Regions from separate parts of the Erwinia billingiae Eb661 genome, predicted to be linked through region 3. Evidence: predicted binding sites of a transcription regulator. Region 3 holds the regulator's gene; each other region holds the start of a gene.

Region 1 (3,747 bases), 2.3 Mb from region 3:
CGGTGACTGCGCGGCGTGCCACACCTCGGCGGGCGGCGCGAATTTTGCCGGTGGGCTGAGGATGGTCACCCCGGTAGGTGCAATTTATTCCACCAACATCACCCCGGATAAGCAAACCGGCATCGGCGATTACAGTTATGACGACTTTGCCAACGCGGTGCGTGGCGGCGTGGCGAAAGACGGACACCGGTTGTATCCGGCGATGCCTTACACCGCATTCGCGAAGATCACTGATGAGGATATGCACGCGCTGTACGACTACTTTATGAACGAAGTGCCGGCCGTGCATCAGGCCGACCGCGACAGCGATATTCCCTGGCCGTTAAGCATGCGCTGGCCGCTAACGGTGTGGAACTGGGCGTTCCATGACGACAGTCGATATCAGCCGGACAGCAGTCAGAGTGCGGAATGGAACCGCGGCGCTTATCTGGTTCAGGGGCTGGAGCACTGCGGCACCTGCCATACGCCGCGCGGCATCGGTTTCCAGGAAAAAGCGTTGAACCAGAAGGATTCGGCTTACCTGACCGGCGGCACGCTGGAAGGCTGGCACGCGCCGGACCTGACCGGCAACGTGCACGCCGGCATTGGCAGCTGGTCGCAGCAGGATATCGTCAGCTTCCTGCAAACCGGCTGGACGGCAAACAGCGCCGCGTTCGGATCGATGACCGACGTGATTGAGCACAGCACGCAGCATCTGAGCGATCGGGATGTGAATGCGATGGCGGTGTACCTGAAAAGCCTGAAATCGTCGAATCCAAAAGCCGTGGCACCCGAACCCGACAGCCGTACCCAGGCAGCGCTGGTAACAGGGGATATGAGCAAACCGGGAGCGCAGGTGTATATGGATAACTGCGCCGCCTGTCACCGCACCGACGGTAAAGGTTACAGTAAAACCTTCCCGGCGCTGGCACACAACCCGGCGATCTTAAGCGACGATCCGTCGTCACTGATAAGCATTGTCCTGCGCGGGGGCAAAGCGGCGGTAACGCATAAAGCGGTGACCGGATTGACCATGCCGGACTTCGGCTGGCGTCTGGACGATCGCCAGGTGGCGGATCTGTCGACCTTTGTTCGCAGCAGTTGGGGGAATAATGCGCCGGCGGTGAAACCCGAGCAGGTGAAAGCGTTGCGTAAAACGGTGTCGACCGTGGAGCGCAAGGATCCGGACAAGCAGCAACAACCGCAGCAATAACCTGCCACTAAAAAGCAAAACGCCTGACAAATGCTGTCAGGCGTTTTTTTTAACTTGGGCTATCGCGCCCGGACGGACCCGGCTTAAGCCTGTGGGTTGCTGGTGGTGCTCATCTTCATCAGATCTTTATCAACGAAGAACATGCCCTGTCCACCGGTGCCAACCAGCGCCAGTTTATCCAGCACGGATTTGAACAGCTTCTCTTCTTCGTGCTGCTCGGAAACGTACCACTGCAGGAAGTTAAAGGTTGAGTAGTCCTGAGTGGTCATTGACGCGTGCGCCAGTTCGTTGATCTTGCCAGTGATCAGCTTCTCGTGCTCGTAAGCCTGCTCCAGCACTTCGTTCAGCGAGTTAAAGGTCACTGGCGGAGCCGCAATGCTGCCCAGTACCGGCATCGCGCCGGTGTCGCTCAGGTAGTTAAACAGACGCTGCATATGCTGCATCTCTTCAACGGAGTGTTCACGCATAAAGGCCGCAGCCCCTTCAAACCCTTTGTCAGCACACCAGGCGCTCATCTGCAGGTACAGATTGGCAGAGTAGAACTCCAGGTTTAATTGATCGTTCAGTTTGGCGGTCATGTCGGCAGTCAGCATAAAGGCTCCATTAGCGATGATGGGATATTATTAGAAGTGTCATTGGGCGCAATTATGCACGCATGTTGCCTAAATAAAAACCGTTAGTTGCGGTTTTTATCTTATTATTTGGTGTTCGTAACATTATGATAGTTAAGTGATAACTATTCGCGCATTAATACCAATTATTCAATTTTCCAAATGGTTTTGATAACCATTCTTATTGTTATTTGCGCGGAAAGATAATTCTGAAAAACGCATAACGTGCTGCTAAAAATAACGCCCCCGAATAAATCAGGGGGAATTATTATCACTCCACCATTAAGCGGTCGAGGATTGCCTGGGCGGTGGTGACATCGGTCACCAGCGCGTTGATCATCCCGGAGCGCACCGCGCCAATGATGCCAGCCGCTTTTTCCGGCGTGGCCGCCACGCCAATACTCAGCGTGGTATTGCGCAGTTGGGCGGTGGAGGCGGCGATCATCCGCTCTTCGCCTTCCCAGTGCAGGATCTCACCGCTTTCGGTCACGTAATGCCGCAGCACGTCGCCCGCCGCCTGGCTGAGCGCCTGCTCGTTGGCGGTGGCGGTGGTGGTTTCTGACGGGGCCGGCAGATGATGGGTTAAGCCGACGCCGACAATCGCCACGTCGAGGTTATCCCACAGTGAAATAATTTGCTGCACGCCGGCATCAGCCAGAAATGCCTCACGCAGCATCGGCGAGGTCAGGTAGGGCGCATGCAGGAAATGCGGCACGCCGCCCATCTGTTCCGCCGCCTGACGGACAAATTCATTGATCTGAAAATGCGCCGCCGCCTGCTGCATCCCGCCGTTCATCGCTACCGTCATCACGCCAGGAATTTTCGGCAGGCCGCCCATGGTCACTTCCCGCACCGCACGACCCCAGCCAATGCCGATCACCGAACCGGCCGCCAGATCGGCCTGCTGCAGCAAACCCGCCAGCGGCGTGGCCAGCGAGCCGAGGATATTGGTCGGCGGTGGCTCCACCACGGCGGCGCTTTTCAGCCCCAGCCGCTGGATAAGATCGGCGGTGATCTCTTCAGGCGACGTCAGTTCCACCACCTCGATCCGCACGATCCCCGCCGCGCGGGCTTTGTTGAGCAGCCGCGAGATGGTGGCGGTCGATACGCCCAGTTTTTTAGCAATGTCCACCTGAGCCATGTCTGACTGATAGTGCAACTTTGCCACCATATGCATCATCGCCCGCGTTGTCGCGGCGTCTTGTAAAAGAGGTTCTTTCAGCTTGAAATTCCTTTCTGCAATGTATTACACTCAGTTCATCGATTGAAGGATTATTGCGCAACACCCCACAAATTGCAATGCGTATACCCGGCAAAAACCCTGACAGGACGCCGCATCAGCACTGATGCTCCAGGGGGATCGGGTATGAAGTCGCACACTGAAAAATGAGGCTGTAACCGTGTTCTAAAACTGAAAAACTGTCCAGGAGACAAAAATAATGTCACATATGTCAACGTCAGAACTGCGTGGTTATCAACAGATTTGCGGCAGCAACGGCGCAATGCTGGTCATTGCCTGCGATCAGCGTGGCGCAATGCGCAGCCTGCTCTCATCCGACCCGGATCAGCAGAAAGCCATTTCCGAACAGCAACTCGGTCGCATCAAGGCGGACATCACCCAGTATCTGGCAAGCCAGGCCTCCTGCGTGCTGGTGGATCCGGTCTGTGCGGTCCCCGATTTGGTGGATGACGGCATCATTGCCCGCGACACCGCGCTGCTGATTGGGCTGGATGCCTCAGGCTGGGATACCACCGCCGAAGGCTACCGCAATTCACGTCTGGTGGAAGGCATCAACGCCCGCCGCGTGCGTGAGCTGGGCGGCAACGGCGGCAAAATCATGGTCTACCTGCGTGCCGATCGTCCGGAGGCCAACGACCATAACCTCGCTATTCTCCGCCACTGTATCGAAGACTTCAGCAAAGAAGATCTGCTGCTGGTGGTCG
Region 2 (3,747 bases), 470 kb from region 3:
TTAAAGGCACTCTGCGTTAACCCCCTCACCAGGACCTCCCTTTATGCAGACCACTGACTCTCGCTTCCCTGAGAAAAAAATGTTAATTGCCGGATCGGTTGGCAACTTTATTGAATGGTATGAATTCGCGGTGTATGGCTTTCTGGCGACCGTTATCGCCGGAAACTTTTTCCATCTGGAAGGTGAGAGCGACCTGACCAGCCTGATCCTCACCTACGCCGCCTTTGCGCTGGCCTTCTTTTGTCGGCCGATTGGCGCGATGATTTTTGGCCGCATCGGCGACCGCATCGGCCGCAAGCCGACGCTGATTGCGGTGCTGCTGCTGATGACGCTGGCGACCTTTCTGATTGGACTGATGCCCACTTATGCCACCGTCGGCGTGGCGGCACCGCTGCTTCTGACCCTGCTGCGGATGCTGCAAGGGCTGTTCGCCGGCGGGGAATTTGGTGGCGCGGTGGCGCTGATGACCGAATTTGCCCCGGCGGGAAAACGCGGACGCTACGGCGCGTGGCAGTCCTTCACCGTCGCGCTGGGGTTACTGGCGGGTGCCGGTCTGGTGGCCTTGCTGTCGGCGCTGCTCACGCCTGAACAGCTGAAAGGCTGGGGATGGCGAATCCCCTTCCTGCTGGCGTTACCGATGGGGCTGGTGGCGCTGTGGCTGCGGTCACAGCTGGAAGAGCCGCCCACCTTTGCCCAAGCGCAGAAGCTTGAACCCGCGCCGCTGTCTTCAGTTGTGAAAGCCATCGTACTGGGTATCGGCAGAATGATGGGCTGGTCAGCCGCGGGCTACACCTTCCTGGTGGTGATGCCCTCGTGGCTACAGACCGCACTGCATGCCAGTTTTCAGCAGGCGTTGCTGGCTACCGTATTGGGCAACGTCGGTTTTGCGTTAACCATTTTACCGGCGGGAAGGCTCAGCGATCGCTATGGAAGGCGCAGTATTATGCTACTGGCGATGCTGGTGGTGGTCCTGTTTAGCTACCCACTGCTGGCCCTGTTGCAGCAACCGGACGCCGCGCTCTGGCTGAAAGGATTAGCCGTTCTGATAGCCGGTGCGGTAGTGGGGATGATTGCCGGTCCCGGTCCGGCGATGCTGGCCGAGATGTTTCCTACCCGCATTCGCTATACCGGCCTGGGCCTGGCCTATTCACTTTCTAACGCCGTTTTCTCCGGCTGTGCCGGGCTGATTATCACCGGACTGATCAAACAAACCGGAAATATCTATATACCAGCGTGGTATGTGATGATCACCGGGGCGATCAGTGCGCTGGCGCTGCTGACGCTAAACCGCGACGATCATCTGCACGACCTCAAGCCTTAGACTCACCTCAAGCCAGCGGCGCGCTCCGCTGGCCTCTCCTGCCGGCGATATAATTCCCTTATTTTTGCAAGTGAATAGATAAGCAAATTCAATGCTTGAAAGTATGTTACGGAAAGATAATAATTCTCATTGAGATTATCATATATCTTTACATTACCGTCACGACGCGTCTTTCACTGTAACAGCGTCGGCGGACCTTTCTTCGCATTTTGTAAGGGAATTGACAATGAGAATGGCTTTTTCTTTAAAGCGTTCTGCTTTGCTTTGCTCCATCGCTCTGGCTACACCTGCTTTCACCTTTGCGGCCGAGACGCTGGTCGTTACCGCGCAACCCGCAGAAACGGCGACCACGCCAACAGAGGGTTACACGGCTAAAACCAGCAAAGGCGCAACCAAAACCGATCGTCCGCTGATCACCACCGCCCAGTCCGTTTCCGTGGTTACCCGTCAGCAGATGGAAGACCAGGGCGCGATGGACGTTAACCAGGCGCTGAACTATACCGCCGGTGCCTTTACTAACTTCGCCGGTGCCGCAACCCGTTATGACACCGTTTCTCTGCGCGGCTTCCACGGTGGGGATGTTGATAACATCTTCCTCGATGGCCTGCGTCTGATGAGCGATCCGGGCAGCTATAACGTCCTGCAGGTCGATCCCTGGTTCCTGGACCGTATCGATGTGATCAAAGGCCCGTCTTCTGCCCTGTATGGTCAGACCGTGCCGGGTGGACTGGTGATGGAAACCTCCAAGCGTCCACAGTTCACGCCTGAAGGCCACTTCCGTGCCTCTACCGGCACCAATTCCACCAACAGCGCCGCCTTTGATTACACCAATGCGATCAACGATCAGTGGGCGTTTCGTCTGACCGGTATCACCCGCAACAGTGACACCCAGTACGATCACACCCGGGAAGAAAAATATGCCATCTCCCCTTCCGTGCTGTGGCAGCCGGATGAAGATACCTCGCTGTTGCTGCGTGCCTATCTGCAGAAAGACCCGTCAGGTGGCTATCACGGTGCCGTGCCGGGCGATGGCAGCATTACCGAACATAACGGCCGCAAGCTGAGCAACGGTTTCTACGACGGCGACAGCTCGCTGGATCAGTTCAAGCGTAACGAGCAGATTTACAGCTACGAATTCGCTCACCGCTTTAATGACACCTGGGCGTTCCGTTCTAACGCCAGCTATTCCCACTCCAACGTCGACCTCGATCAGGTTTATCAGATTGGCTGGGACGCCGTTAACCCGAACCTGCTGAACCGCTACTACTCCGGTTCACGCTCCTCGCTGGATGCGTACGCCATTGATAACCAGCTGGAAGCCGATTTCGCCACTGGCGAAGTGGATCACAAAGTGGTGCTCGGCGGGGAATACCACCAGTACAAGAACGATCTGAGCGATGCCAGCGGCTATGCAAATCAGCTGAACGCCTTAACCGGCCAGGCCGTCGGCGATCGTCTGAGCTATGACTTTACCGATTCGCAGCGTCGTTATTACCAGACCGGCGTCTATCTGCAGGATGAAATGACCTGGCAGAAATGGCACCTCGACCTCTCTGGCCGTTATGACCGCATCGTGTCGGAAACGGATGATTACTCCACCAGCACCAAAAACCGTCGTCAGGACGACCACGTCAGTGGCCGTGCTGCCCTGTTGTATGCGTTCGACAATGGCATTTCGCCGTACGCCAGCTACAGCCAGGCCATTACGCCGCAGTCACTGTCCGGTGAAGATGGCAATCTGCTGAAGCCAACCACCTCCGAGCAGTATGAAGCCGGGGTGAAATACCAGCCGAACGGCACGTCCGATCTCTACTCGGTTGCGGTGTACGATCTGACGCAGAAAGACGTGGGTAACCGCGTTGTGGTCGGTTCCTATTATGAGCCTGCCGGTAAGGTGCATTCACAAGGGTTTGAACTGGAAGCACATAACCAGATCACGCCTCGTCTGAGCACCATTGCTAACTACACCATGAACCACGTGCGCTTTAAGGATTCTGTGGATGGCAACGACGGCCACACGCCGTACGTTACGCCAAACTCCATGGCCTCGGCCTGGGCGAAATACCAGCTGGATTGGGGTATCAGCGTCGGTGCCGGTGTGCGTTACATCGGCAAGCAGTGGGCGGATAACGAAAACACCACCCGTCTGCCCTCCACCACGCTGTTTGATGCTTCTGTGCGTGCCGATCTTGGCGCCTGGAACAGCAGCCTGAAAGGCGCGTTTGTGCAGGTTAATGCCAATAACGTGACTGACCGTGATTACGTCTCGGCCTGTTACGGCACCGGTTATTGCTACTGGGGCGCAGAGCGCACCGTGGTGGCGACCGTCGGCTACGATTTCTAATCCGCCAGCCATAAAAAAAGGGAGACGATATCGTCTCCCTTTCCTTTACTGCCCATCGCTGGTCAGCTTTTCACTTTACGGT
Region 3 (3,747 bases):
TTGCGCTGATGGGAATCAAAGCGCAGCCCAATGGATACCCGATTACCACTCGGGTGAGCAAAAAAGCGTTCGATAAAAAGCTGGCCGTTCCGGGGGGATACACGCTGAATATTGGCAAGGACAAGGCTGAAGTGGTGGGTTATGACCAGAGCGGCGTGTTCTATGGTTTACAGTCGATCCTGTCGCTGATCCCGGCCGATGGCAGCCTGAACGTGGCGACGTTAAAGGCCAGCGATGCGCCGCGTTTCCAATACCGTGCGGTGTTCCTTGATGTGGCGCGCAACTTCCACAGCAAAGAGGTGGTACTGCGCTTGCTGGACCAGATGGCGGCGTGGAAACTCAACGTTTTCCATTTCCATCTGACCGACGATGAAGGCTGGCGTATTGAAATTCCAGGCCTGCCGGAGTTAACGGAGATTGGCAGCAAGCGTTGTCACGATCCTGAAGAGAAGCGCTGTTTGCTGCCACAGTTAGGATCGGGACCAAACAGTGATAACAGTGGCAGCGGTCATTTCAGCCGTCAGCAGTATATCGATATTGTGAAGTATGCTGATGCGCGCGGTATTCAGGTCATCCCGGAAATCGATATGCCGGCCCACGCCCGGGCAGCGGTAATCTCGATGGAAGCGCGTTACGATCGCTTGTTCAATGCCGGTAAGGAAAAAGAAGCCAATGAATTCCGCCTGCTCGATCCCAGCGACAATTCCAACACCACCTCCGTGCAGCTTTACGATCGCACCAGCTATCTCAATCCGTGCCTGAGCTCCTCGTTACGCTTTACCGACAAGGTGATAGGTGAAATCCAGGCGATGCATAAAGCTGCCGGACAGCCGCTGAAGACCTGGCATTTCGGCGGAGATGAAGCCAAAAACATTCGCTTAGGATCCGGCTATTCGGATAAGAACACACCCGTTGAAGGCACCGGTTTACTGGACTTAAGCCAGCAAGATAAGCCGTGGGCAAAATCCCAGGTCTGCCAGACGATGATTGAAGAAGGAAAGATTGAAGACCTGGATCATCTGCCGAGCGACTTTGCCCTTAACGTCAGCAAGCAGGTTAAGGCACACGGTATCGGCAAAATGCAGGCCTGGCAGGATGGTATTAAAGACGCTAAAAATGCCAAAGCCTTCGCAACGGACAGGGTTGCGGTCAACTTCTGGGATACGCTGTTTTGGGGCGGTTTTGATTCTGCCAATGACTGGGCAGGCAAAGGTTATGAAGTGATCGTCTCCAATCCGGATTACCTGTATCTCGATTTTCCTGCCGAGGTGAATCCGCTGGAGCGGGGATACTACTGGGGAACGCGCTTTACCGATGAACGGAAAATTTTCCACTTCGCGCCGGATAACTTGCCACAAAACGCCGAGACTTCCGTCGATCGCGACGGCAAACCTTTCACGGCTAAATCTGACAAGCCCTGGCCTGGCGCTCACGGCATCTCCGCTCAACTGTGGAGTGAAACCACCCGTACCGACGCGCAGGTGGAGTACAAGCTTTTCCCGCGCATTTTGTCCGTGGCGGAACGTGCCTGGCACCGCGCAGCCTGGGAGCAGGATTATAAAGCCGGCAAAGAGTATACCGGCGGCAAAACCCGCCTGGTAGACCAGCAGGCTCAGCTGAAGGACTGGCAGCGGTTTGCCAACCTTCTGGGGCAACGTGAATTGGCAAAACTGGATAAAGCCGGCATTGCCTATCGCTTGCCGGTGCCCGGTGGGGTGGTGCAGGACGGTAAGCTGGTGGTCAATACCGAGCTACCGGGCTTAACCGTTGAGTACAGCCTGGACGAGGGGACAACCTGGCAGCAGTGGCAGGCGGATCAACCGCCGGCGGTGGCCGGTAAGGTATTGCTGCGTACGCGCAGTCCTGATGGTCTGCGCGTCAGCCGGACGGAAGCGCTGTAACGGGGCGACAGGCAAAAAAAAACCGGTGAAGGATCACCGGTTTTTTGCTGTTAGTGTAGATTACTTGTCGTGCAGCGTCTCATCTTCACGGCAGTCACCGGTTGAGCAGTGACCGTAAAGGTACAGGCTGTGGTTACTGAGTTTGATGCCGTGGCGCGTGGCGATATCACGCTGGCGAGCTTCGATGTTTTCATCACGGAACTCGATCACCTTGCCACAATCCAGGCAAATCAGATGATCGTGGTGATGCTGCTGAGTCAGTTCGAAAACGGATTTACCACCTTCGAAATTATGACGGGTAACGATCCCGGCATCATCAAATTGGTTAAGAACGCGGTAAACCGTCGCCAGACCAATCTCTTCGCCCATGTCAATCAGACGCTTGTACAAGTCTTCCGCACTGACGTGATGGCCCTCAGGTTCCTGAAGTACTTCCAGAATTTTAAGTCGTGGAAGCGTGACTTTCAGGCCGGCCTTCTTTAATGCGGTGTTATTGTCAGTCATGCGGATATTGTCCTGTTACTTTGCTAGTCACTTTGTGGCTGAAAAGCCCTGAACATCGGTCGTCGCGAAAAGCCAAACGTCTCATTATAGAACTGATATTTCGAAATGAACACCACTGGCGATGCATCTCAATCAAGGGAGGTAAGGAGAAGAGTCGTTACGTCCGTGAGAGCAAGCGGTTGGGCTGACATTTCGCTCTGCCTCATCATAGTCGCTATTAGAGCGAAAGGCGCTGAGAAAGCGGGTGACCGATGGCGATATTTTACAGATTTGCAGATGAAAGTTACAAAAATGTGTCTATTACTTCTATAGGAAAAACCACTGGCCTGATGTGAGATACCTCCCAATCAGGCCGGTCTGATTACGCTTCCAGGATTTCTTTCAGCTGGAGCTCGTCATAAATCTGTTTGACCCACTGCTCGGTGCGCTCACTGGTGAGTTCTGGCTGACGATCTTCGTCAATAGCCAGACCGAGGAAGTGCTTATCATCCGCCAGCCCTTTCGAGGCTTCAAAATGGTAGCCTTCAGTTGGCCAGTGACCGACGATCACCGCGCCTTTAGGCTCGATAATGTCGCGGATGGTGCCCATCGCGTCACAGAAGTACTCAGCGTAATCTTCCTGATCGCCACAACCGAACAGCGCAACGAGCTTGCCGTTGAAATCAATTTCTTCCAACGTCGGGAAGAAATCATCCCAGTCGCACTGCGCTTCGCCGTAGTACCAGGTTGGGATACCGAGCAGCAGAATATCAAAGGCTTCAAGGTCTTCTTTGCTGCTTTTAGCGATATCATGAACTTCAGCCACCTCTTTACCGAGCTGCTTCTGGATCACTTTTGCAATGTTTTCTGTATTGCCCGTATCGCTGCCAAAGAAAATGCCTACGATTGCCATGACTTACTAACCTCTTGAAACGTGTTGATAGGGTAAAGGCTGCTTATTACAGATACCGGCAATGATAGCAGACAGCTACAGGGGGATAAATGAGTAATCCGCCTGCTTTTGTCGCTTTGTGCTTCACCGGGGGGTGCTGAAAGCGCCTGTTCAGCGGTCCTGATCGGCCAACTGCGCCATGACCATTTCTTCAATCAGCTCGCTGCGGCTCATATTACGCTGCTCGGCAAGCTGGTTCAGAGCATCAACCGCGTCACTGTTCATTTTCAGTTCAACGCGCTTCAGCCCGCGCACTTTATCGCGCTTAAGCTGGTTGCGTTTGTTGATACGCAGCTGCTCATCACGCGTCAGCGGATTGGTTTTTGGTCGTCCCGGGCGACGGTCATCTGCGAACAGATCGATCGTGGTGCGGTCCGTGTTTTCTTTTGCCATAGAATCGTGATACTGAAA
Region 4 (3,747 bases), 1.5 Mb from region 3:
GGACGGAGCAGGTTAACAATTTTCTGCGCGCCGTCAACGTTAGCCTGGAAATCCCACAGGTCAGTGCGGCTGTAACGATCTTCTTCACCAGAGATTTTGCTGGAGGCCACTTCTTCAATCAGACCTGCCGCACCGCCAACCACTTTGCTTGGCGGGAAGGCCAGCTCGTCAATGCGCTTCTGCAGATCCAACACGTCGGTGTTCAGCTGAGTCGCAAAGGACTCCATGCCTTTGGTGCTCTTATCGCCCCACAGTGCTTTCTCAATGCGGTGGAAACCGGTGAACTTAGGATCTTCCGCTTTCTTCTCGAAATCGTCTTCACGGGCGTCGATGCTGCCATCCAGGTCGGAGAACAGTTCGGCAATCGGTTCGATGCGCTCGTAATGACGGCGGGTCGGTGCGTACAGCGCTTTGGCTTTTTCGATATCGCCCGCTTTCACCGCATCGGTAAAGGCTTTGGTGCCGGCAACCAGTTCCACCACCTCTTTGGTGACGTAGGTTTTGTATTCAGCAATCGGTCCGACCAACTGCATCACGTCCGGCTTTCCGTCAGAAGGCGCGTTAGTGCCCTTGACGATCAGCTTGCCTTTCGGGTTGCTTAACAGGCCGCAGGTCAGGTCATATTCACCGGCTTCCAGATTCGCCGTCAGCTTCTGGGTAAAGCCAGGCGCGATATTTTCACGCTCTTCGACCACCATCACCCCCTTCAGGATCTCCCACTCCAGCCCTTTCTGGCTGTTGTTCTGGATGATGAACTGGGTTTTCCCCGCGTTCACCGTGACGTTCATTGGATCACACTGTTTGTCATTCACGCTGATTTTAACCTGTGGAATATCAGCGGCCATCGCAGCGGCAGAACCGGTCAGCAAAGTCACGAGCGCAGCATTCAGCGCGTGCTGGCGAAAACGAAGAGTCATAGTAAATCCCTGTGAAAAAGTTACGCGCCTGCAAAACAGGCGCGGACAAAGGCTTAGCGTGTGGTACGCACTGCCGTAGCCTGTGGACGCACTGGCATAAAGAACAGCAGCAGCGCAGGAACTAAATAGATAAACCAGACCGCCACTTCGCTGACGCTTGGCGTTTCCTGGTAGCCCAACATCCCTTCCAGCAGCGTACCGATAAGGGTGCTGGTGGAGAGCGTATTACTCATATCAAAGGCGATGTCCTGGAAATGATTCCACAGTCCGGCTTCGTGGAAGGCGCGGATTGCACCGGCGGCCAGACCGGCGGCCACAAACAGGATAAACAGGCTGGTCCACTTGAAGAAAGTCGCCAGGTTAAGACGCACGCCGCCCCAATAGATCAGCATGCCGAGGATAATCGCGGTCGCCAGGCCCAGTATGGCGCCTAACGGTGGGCCAATGCCCACATCCTGCTGGAACGCAGCAAGCAGGAAAAACACCGATTCGAGGCCTTCACGGGCAACTGCCAGGAACACCATCATAATCAGCGCCCAGCCGCTGCTTTTGCCCTTCTGCAACGCATTGTCCACGGCATCTTCCAGCTGGGCCTTTACGTTGCGGGACACTTTGCGCATCCAGAACACCATATAGGTCAGGATACACACGGCCACCACGGCCACGATCCCTTCAAACAGCTCCTGCTCTTTCTGCGGGAATTCGCCGGTGGTTTCGTTGATAAAGTAGCCAACGCCAAGGCAGAGTGCGGCGGCAACAAACACGCCCACCCACATTGCGCCAAACCATTCACTGCGATGGGTACGCTTCAGGTAACTGGCGATCAGGCTGACAATCAGCGCGGCTTCCAGGCCTTCGCGTAACATGATGAGAAATGGAACAAACATGCCTACACCCTCGAGTGTGAAAGAATTTCAGTTGCGGTAAAGAAACGTAAATCAAAACGATATCGATTATCATTATCGGCAACGAAAAAACAAGAGGCATCGTGGGTATTTTCGCAATCTGCGAGAAGGGGCGCGGCGGTGCTGTAGCGGATACAAACGGGGCGTGCGAAGAGTGAACGGCAGTCAACCGACCGGGCGTCAGTGCGACGCCCGGTGGTAAACGCTGACTTATTTGGTGTTGTATTCGATTTCTGCTGCTTCGAAACGTTGCTGTGCCGCAGCGCTTGGCTCGCGGCCCATCAGGCTGACGATCCAAATTGCCAGGCTGGCGAACAGGAAGCCAGGGATGATTTCATACAGATCCAGCCAGCCGTACTGTTTCCAGATCAGTACGGTTGCCGCACCGATAATCATGCCTGCCAGCGCGCCGTTACGGGTCATACGCTTCCAAATCAGCGACAACAGCACCACCGGACCAAATGCCGCACCGAAGCCCGCCCAGGCGTAGCTGACCAGTCCCAATACGCGGTTCTCCGGGTTAGAGGCCAGCGCAATGGCGATCACCGCCACCAGCAGAACCATCAAACGCCCTACCCACACCAGCTCACGTTGAGTGGCGTTTTTGCGCAGGAAGTTTTTGTACAGATCTTCCGTCAGCGCGCTTGAACACACCAGCAGCTGACAGCTCAGGGTCGACATCACCGCCGCCAGGATAGCGGACAGCAGGATACCGGCAATCCACGGGTTAAACAGAATACGCGCCAGCTCAATAAAGATGCGCTCGCCGTTTTCAGATACGCCCACGGCTTGCTCCGGATGGTTCTGGAAATAAGCGATGCCGAAGAAGCCCACTGCAACCGCCCCACCCAGACACAGGATCATCCAGATCATGCCGATGCGGCGTGCGCTGCGGATTGAGCGGTGGGAATCGGCCGCCATAAAGCGCGCCAGAATATGCGGTTGCCCGAAGTAGCCCAGCCCCCAACCCAGCAGTGAAATCACCGCGACAAAGTTCAGGTTCTTCAGCATATCGAGGTTTTCGATACTCTTCGCTTCAATCACCTTAAGCGAATCGCTCAGCCCGCCGACGGCGAAAATCACCATCACCGGCGTCAGGATCAGCGCGAAGAACATCAGGCTGGCCTGCACGGTATCGGTCCAGCTGACGGCGAGGAAGCCGCCAACGAAGGTATAGATGATGGTGGCAGCAGCACCGGCCCACAGCGCGGTTTCATAACTCATGCCGAAGGTGCTTTCGAACAGACGCGCACCGGCAACGATGCCGGAAGCACAATAAATAGTGAAGAACACCAGGATCACCAGCGCTGAGATCACCCGCAGTACTTTACTTTTGTCCTCGAAGCGACTGGAGAAGAAGTCTGGCAGGGTCAAGGCATTGTCGTGATGCTCGGTCTGCACGCGCAGACGCCCCGCGACAATTTTCCAGTTAAGGTAGGCGCCGATGGTCAGGCCGATGGCAATCCAGCTTTCTGAGATGCCCGACAGGAAAATCGCGCCAGGCAAACCCATCAACAGCCAGCCGCTCATATCCGATGCTCCCGCCGACAGCGCGGTGACCACGCTACCGAGGCTGCGCCCGCCGAGGATGTAATCGTCGAAGTTTTTTGTAGACCGGTATGCAATAAAACCTATCAGCACCATGCCGAGGATATACACACAAAAGGTCACCATCATTGGTGTACTCAGAGTCATTCAGGTTCTCCACTTATTATTGTTTATGCGCAACCACCGGAGCTATCCGTAGTCACCGCTGGAACGTCGCGGCGCTACCTCCCTGGCTCAGCGCGGGGTATCCTGCCGTAAACCGCTTTGACGCACAAACGATTTAACACAGCAGTTACAGCAATTTCACCCTTCGTCACAGACGGAGTTTTAACAGGTTGCACTGGATCACATTTTAACCGGTTGCACCTGTACTAAAC

The links. Region 3 encodes Fur, which represses iron uptake genes when iron is present. Its sites were predicted from a motif close to ATAATAATGAGAACNACTATCAA; they were not measured.
Region 1: the regulator Fur is predicted to act here: its motif matches at 1,972-1,994, upstream of ftnA (non-heme ferritin).
Region 2: the regulator Fur is predicted to act here: its motif matches at 1,435-1,457, upstream of EBC_RS10380 (TonB-dependent siderophore receptor).
Region 4: the regulator Fur is predicted to act here: its motif matches at 1,855-1,877, upstream of efeU (iron uptake transporter permease EfeU).

The regions. Positions count from the first base shown of each region.
Region 1 is NC_014306.1:4,210,784-4,214,530, reverse strand. It holds gene EBC_RS20675 (c-type cytochrome) at 1-1,192, shown strand, start outside; gene ftnA (non-heme ferritin) at 1,276-1,785, opposite strand; gene EBC_RS20665 (sugar-binding transcriptional regulator) at 2,075-2,974, opposite strand; gene EBC_RS20660 (tagatose-bisphosphate aldolase) at 3,243-3,747, shown strand, end outside.
Region 2 is NC_014306.1:1,916,090-1,919,836, reverse strand. It holds gene EBC_RS10385 (MFS transporter) at 44-1,321, shown strand; gene EBC_RS10380 (TonB-dependent siderophore receptor) at 1,548-3,665, shown strand; gene EBC_RS10375 (GlsB/YeaQ/YmgE family stress response membrane protein) at 3,728-3,747, opposite strand, start outside.
Region 3 is NC_014306.1:1,448,653-1,452,399, forward strand. It holds gene EBC_RS08090 (beta-N-acetylhexosaminidase) at 1-1,901, shown strand, start outside; gene fur (ferric iron uptake transcriptional regulator) at 1,962-2,405, opposite strand; gene fldA (flavodoxin FldA) at 2,767-3,297, opposite strand; gene ybfE (LexA regulated protein) at 3,448-3,729, opposite strand.
Region 4 is NC_014306.1:2,952,663-2,956,409, forward strand. It holds gene efeO (iron uptake system protein EfeO) at 1-917, opposite strand, end outside; gene efeU (iron uptake transporter permease EfeU) at 971-1,804, opposite strand; gene putP (sodium/proline symporter PutP) at 2,033-3,517, opposite strand.